DNA from 2 places in the Tsukamurella sp. II2bb genome. Region 1 is predicted to be linked to the other one. Evidence: predicted binding sites of a transcription regulator. Region 1 holds the regulator's gene; the other holds the start of a gene.

Region 1 (3,165 bases):
GCCTCCTCGACCTGCTGCGCGAGCTTGTGCAGATCGTCCTCGGCCACATCGCGACCCTGGCACGCGCGGCGCACGCCCTTGACCACCTTCTCCCGGCTGAAGGGCTCGGTGACGCCGTTGCGCTTGACGACGGCCATGACGGCGCTCTCGACGGTGGTGAAGCGGCGACCGCACGCATTGCAGGAGCGGCGCCGGCGGATGCCCTGGCCGTCGTCGAAGACACGTGAATCGACCACACGCGTGTCCTCGTTCTTGCAGAACGGGCAGTACATGGGTCCACCTCCCGCGCGGCTGCGCTCGGACGTCCGGCGGGGCAGCTGCAGCACGGTGGCCCCTGCCACCGCCGCGCCCCGCGATCTCGCCCTTGAGGATACGCGGGACGGGAACGGCAGCACGTTGCCGAGGTGGGCCGAGCGCCCGCGCTGCCGGGAATCCACTATCGAGATGAGGGTGGTCATCGTCGCATCTCCTTCGCTGATGATCGGTCAGTACCGCGGCGTGACCAGGGTCTGGCCCGGGTGGACACGGCCGTCCTGCAGGCCGTTGATCTCGCTGATCTCGGCGATCACCGCGGCGGGCGCCCGCCCGGGGGCGATCTCGCGGGCGATCTGCTCGAGGCTCTGGCCGGAGCGCACCGTGACGACCGACGTCAGCGCGGGCTGCGCGGCGCCCGCCGGTGCCGGCTCCGCCTGCGGAGCCCCGCCGAAGAGCACCAGCAGCGCGGCGAAGACCCCGGCGGCGAACAGCACGCACGCGGCGATCGACGGACCCGGGGTGCGGCGGGCGCAGCCCCCGACCCGCGAGGCGCCGAGCGGTGCGCGCCGAGCCGCCGAACGCACGCCCGGACGTTCGACGGTGCGCCGAGCGGATCCGCGCGCGCCCGTCACCCGGACGGCCGCCGGCACCGTTCGAACAAGCCCCTCGGCACTCCCGTTCGACGGGGTGATCGAAAGGGCCGAGGACTCCGACGAACGGCTGCGCGCGAGCCGGGGCGAGACCCCGCGAGCACGGGTGGCGCCGCGACGATCAGCAGCGGCGGAGCCGTGCCGCACGAGTGCCGGCGCCGGGGCGCCATCGTTCTGTGCTGCGGTGATGACGTCTCGATCGATGATCGCGGTCATGGTCTCTCCTGACATCGGTAGCGGTTCCTTCTCGCTCACCACAGGTCTATCGGAGGGGACTGACAAGTTTTTCCATCCAGCCCCACCAGTCACACCGGAGTGCGTGCAGGTGTTCGAGAGAACTTCTGTTCGATTTCTACCACACCCCCGTGGCGAGCGGAAGACACGCGGAGAAATTTCTCGAACAGATGTTTGTCAGCACGTCCGAGCTGGACTAGAGTGGAGGCGGAACAGAACGGGCGTGAGGAGCGACACATGACAGAAGAACGACAGGTTCAGCACCGGGACAAGCGCTTCCGCGATGCGCAGGGCAACGTCTCCGAGGATCACCTCACCCGCCGCCAGAAGCAGGTCCTCGAAGTGATCCGCCGTTCCGTGCGCGAGCGCGGGTACCCGCCCAGCATCCGCGAGATCGGTGACGAGGTGGGGCTCACGTCCACGTCGTCGGTCGCCCATCAGCTCCGCACGCTGGAGCGCCTCGGCTTTCTGCACCGCGACCCGAACCGCCCCCGCGCCGTGAACGTCCAGGGCGCCGAGGAGCGCACCGCTCAGGTCATTCAGAAGGTCATGGAGGACGAGGACCGGATGCCGGAACCCGCCTTCGTCCCGGTCCTCGGGCGGATCGCCGCCGGCGGGCCGATCCTCGCCGAGGAGGCGGTCGAGGAGATCTTCCCCCTCCCCCGCGAGCTCGTGGGCGAGGGCTCGCTCTTCCTGCTCAAGGTGGTGGGCGAGTCGATGACCGATGCCGCGATCTGTGACGGTGACTGGGTGGTCGTACGGCAGCAGTCCGTGGCGGAGAACGGCGACATCGTTGCCGCGATGCTCGACGGCGAGGCCACGGTCAAGACCTTCCGCCGCACCGGGCGCGACATCTGGCTGATGCCGCACAACCCGGCGTTCGACCCGATCCACGGCAACGACGCGGTGATCCTCGGCAAGGTCGTGACGGTCATGCGCCGGATCTGACGTCCGCGTATCTGCGCAGGTGGTCCGTCGCGGAACCGAACTCGGTCTCGATCGCGGTGAGCCGCTTGAAGCAGTGACCGATCGCGAGTTCCTCCGTCATGCCCATACCACCGTGCAGTTGCACGGCGTTCTGGCCCACGAATCGCGCCGCCCGCGCGATCGTGATCTTCGCCGCGGAGACGGCCCTCCGCCGTACCTGCGGATCGGCGTCCAGGTGGAGGATCGCGAGATAGGTCGCCGCCACGGCCTGTTCGAGTTCGAGCGACATGTCCACCATGCGGTGCTGCAGCGCCTGGAACGAACCGATCGGCACACCGAACTGCCGGCGTTGTTTGGCGTACTCGACGGTCTCAGCTACCACACGCCGCATGATCCCGACCGCCTCGCTGCACACGGCGGCGGCACCGTCGTCGAGGGCGCGTTCGATCACCTCCCACGCTCCGCCCTCGGCGCCGAGCAGCGCGGCGGCCGGCACCCGGACGTCGCGCAGCACCAGGTCGCCGGTGTGGTGATCGTCGATCGTGCGGAAGTAGTGCGCGCTCATCCCGGCGGGCGGGGACTGCGGGTCGAACTCGATGAGGAAGAGTGAGAGGCCGTCGCGATCGAGTCGGTCGCCGCCGGTGCGTGCGGCCACGATCAGGTGCGTCGCCAGGGGCAGGTCGGCGACCACGATCTTCGCCCCGGACAGGAGGTAGCCGTCACCGTCGGATAGCGCCCGCATCCGGACGTCCCAGCTCTCGCGTCCCGACTCGGGTTCGGTCAGGGCGAAGGCGATCCGCGCGCCGCCCTCGGCGATGGACGCCAGCAGCCCGTCGGCGACCGGGCCGCCCGATTCGCGGAGCAGGGCGGCACCCACGACGGCGGTGCCGATGTACGGCTCGACCACGAGCGCTCCGCCGAGCGCCTCGGCGATCACCATCATCTCCTCGGGCCCGCCGCCCAGCCCGCCCAGTGATTCGGGCACCAGCGCGGCGAGAATGCCCAGCTCGGAGGCGAAGGCCTCCCAGACGGACGGCTGCCAGCGCTCCGCCGAGCGCGCGGCGCTCCGCGACGGCGCCAGCGGATAGCGTCCGGCGAG
Region 2 (3,165 bases), on a different contig from region 1:
CGGGCCCGGACGGTCCGGGCACCGTCGGGCCCGCCGACGGTGACCTCCCACTCCCGTCCGGTGCGGCGCAGGGCCGTGACCGGAGCGCCCGGCTCGACGGTGCCCCCGTCGGCCGACAGGCGGGAGATCAGGGCCCGGGTGAGGGCGCCGCTGCCGCCGACGGCCCGGCCGGGCGGCAGCGTGTGCATCAGGGCGGCGAAGCCGACCATCGGGGCCGTGCCGGGCTCGCTCATCGCGGGGCCGGACTGCGCCCCGAACCAGGCGAGCGCGGCCTTGAGCCGCTCGTCGTCGAAGTACTCGTCCAGCAGCTGATCGCCCGACGCGAGGTAGGCGCGGGACATCTCGGTCAGGCTCGCGCGGCCCTTGGTGGGCCAGAAGGCGCGGCCGAGCCGCGGCGCGCTGGGGGAGGAGCCGAAGGCGGCCATGGTCGCCCGTGCACGGGGCGTCCAGTCCGCGACGAAGCGCCGGTACTCCGCCGCCTCCCGCGCGCCGCACGCCGCGGCGATGGACGCGGCGGTCGCGTCCAGGTCCTGCCGGAAGAGGATCGGCGGCGCGTCCGTTCCGGGCGGCGTGGGCGCGAAGGCCCACGGATCGCAGTCCAGGTAGCGCAGCCCGTGCGCCGCGAGGCCGAGCTCCTCGGCGATCCCGGTGTGCCGGAACATCAGGTGCGCCGACGAGCCGCGATCGACGCGGTATCCGGGGAACCGTTCGACGGTGCTGACCGCCCCGCCGGGCACGGTGTCCGCCTCGAAGACGGCGGTGGAACGGCCCTGCGCCGCCAGGTACGCGGCGCCGACCAGCGCGTTGTGGCCGGAGCCGACGACGGCGACGTCGAGCGCGGTGCTCACGGCGACGGCGGGACGAACGGGAGGTCGTGGCCCAGCACGGCGAAGGGGCGCGGATCGCCGGAGAAGCGGAAGTCGCGCAGCACGTCGTAGAAGCCGGTGCGGCGGTAGAGGCGCCACGCCCGGTTCTGCTCGGCGGCGACCTCCGGCGTGGAGAGCAGCACGCGCGGTTCGGGGCGGCCGGCGAGGAGGGCACGCAGGAGCGCGGCGCCCGCGCCCTGCCCCTGCGCCGTGGGGTGCACGTGCAACTCCGTGAGTTCGAAGTAGGACGCGGCGACGGCCTCGATCTGGGACGGGGTCAGGCCGCGCCGGCCGAGGCCGACGCGGAGCTGGCGGTTCCACCACTGATCGCCGGCGCCGCTGTAGCCGTAGGCGATGCCCACCAGGTGGTCGGTCACGCGGCCGTCCGCGGCCGGCAGTGCCTGGACCGCGCCGAAGGCGGCGTACCCGGGCCGGTTCAGGTGTTCGCGCCACATCGGCAGCCGGTGCGACTCCGTCCCGGCGGGGTAGTCCATGGCAGCCACGTAGATCTGCAGGGCGGCGGGCAGCCACAGGGTGGCGTCCTGCGGCGACAGGGCCTGGATCCGTGGTGGCGACGGCGACGGCACTGCGGTCACGGATTTCCTCCCCTTGACGTGTCGGATGCTCACGCTATATTAGAAGTGATCGAATGATTGTTCGATCACGGACCGTCGGATGGGTGCACGTGTTCTGGCGCCGGGGCTCGGGTCACCGGTCCGGGTTCGTCGGCGGGACTGGCGCGGAACGAGGGAAGCGTTACGTGTCAGTCCCGTCCGGTACAACACGCAGTGACAGCGAAGTCGGTTCCACGGAGCAGGAGGAAGGCCATGGTCGAATCGAAGGCACGGATCGATCACGTCGGTTCCCGTCGTCGCATCGGCGAGTCGGGCGCGTCGCGCATCCTCGACCGTGCGGATCAGTTCCTCGCCCGCGCCGGCGGCTCTCCCGCTCCGGCGGATCAGTACCGCGAGATCTACCACGCGGCGTTGCGCGGGGCGGCCGCGCTGTTGGCGGAGCGGGAGACGGGGGTCCGCCGTCCCACTCGCAACGCCTGGCTGCGCCTGGCGAAGGCCGCGCCCGGGTACGCGGAGTGGGTCGCCTACTTCACCTCGGTCTCGGGCGTCGTCGCGGCGTTGGAGACCACGGCGCGCTCGGTCACCGCCGAGGAGGTCGCGGTCCTGCACGCCCGCGTCCAGAGCTTCCTGAATTCGGTCGAGTCCGATCTGAGTCGTGCCGCCTGATTTGTCACAGTGAACGCTGAGAGTTCGGCCGATGGTGGTCGTCGGGTCGCAAGCCTCGTATCATGAAAGCAGGAGTTGGAACCCACGAGTGCTGAAGGAGGGGAACGTGCCACTCTCCGAGCACGAGCAGCGCATGCTCGACCAGATCGAGAGCGCGCTCTACGCCGAAGATCCGAAGTTCGCGTCGAACGTGCGCGGCGGCCGGTTCGCCGGTGCGACGGGCAAGCGTCGCGTCATCGCCGCGATCGGTTTCGCGGTCGGATTGATGCTGCTCATCGCTGGAATGCTGCTGCCCAAGGTCGAATACACGGTGATCGTGGGCCTCGTCGGCTTCCTGCTGATGTTCGGCTCGGTGGTCTACGCGCTGTGGTCCGGTCCCACCAGGAAGGGGCCGCGCGGCACCGTCGGGGAGGACGGATCGGTCCGCGCATCGTCGGGCCGCGGGCGCTCCACGGGCGGCGGTCGTGCCTCCCGGCAGTCCTTCGTCGCCCGGATGGAGGAGCGCTTCCGCCGCCGCTTCCCGTGATCTGAATACCGTGAGAGAGCCGCCGACCCGAGGGTCGGCGGCTCTTTTCGTTGCGCCTTGAGCGAAATCGTGTCGTACGCCGCTGTGGCGTCTCGTGGGGGACCGGGCGCCGCGTGGGGGACGGCTGAGCCCCCATGGCACGACCGGCGTCCGGTGGGGGCTGAACCGCGGGGCGGGGGATTCGGCGCCGCGCGGGGGACGGCCGGCTTCTCGTAGGGGACGGGTGCGAGTCCCCACTTCTCCCCACCCGCATTCCCCACATCTCCCCACCATGCGCCCTGTCGGCGCCAATCTCGTCTCAGGCGTCCCGTTGGTCGCGCTGATCGCGGGTGTCGCCGCAGGTGTGACGAACCGCGCAGCGCCGCGGCGCGCGCGGCGCCCCACTTCTCACCACGGCAATGACCTGCTGTAACTCTGAGAAAACGCCGCGAAACGCACGGCGATGTGGTTGAAAGTGGTGGATGGTGGGGTAATGTGGGGCGCACTGGAGAGAGACGAGCTAGTCTGAAGTCTCGATCCAGTGATAACCCCT

What was found. Region 1 encodes LexA, which represses DNA repair genes until DNA is damaged. Its sites were predicted from a motif close to CGAACANNTGTTCG; they were not measured.
Region 2: AC21LY_RS10015 (SAV_6107 family HEPN domain-containing protein) is a predicted target of LexA. The motif match lies at 1,513-1,526, and genes of this name have one in related genera.

The regions. Positions count from the first base shown of each region.
Region 1 is NZ_JBYPZI010000008.1:153,580-156,744, reverse strand. Features, by position in the region: gene nrdR (transcriptional regulator NrdR) at 1-272, opposite strand, end outside; gene AC21LY_RS18050 (LysM peptidoglycan-binding domain-containing protein) at 486-1,121, opposite strand; gene lexA (transcriptional repressor LexA) at 1,377-2,087, shown strand; gene AC21LY_RS18040 (acyl-CoA dehydrogenase family protein) at 2,071-3,165, opposite strand, start outside.
Region 2 is NZ_JBYPZI010000003.1:321,078-324,242, forward strand. Features, by position in the region: gene AC21LY_RS10005 (phytoene desaturase family protein) at 1-848, opposite strand, end outside; gene AC21LY_RS10010 (GNAT family N-acetyltransferase) at 845-1,462, opposite strand; gene AC21LY_RS10015 (SAV_6107 family HEPN domain-containing protein) at 1,694-2,107, shown strand; gene AC21LY_RS10020 (DUF3040 domain-containing protein) at 2,214-2,633, shown strand.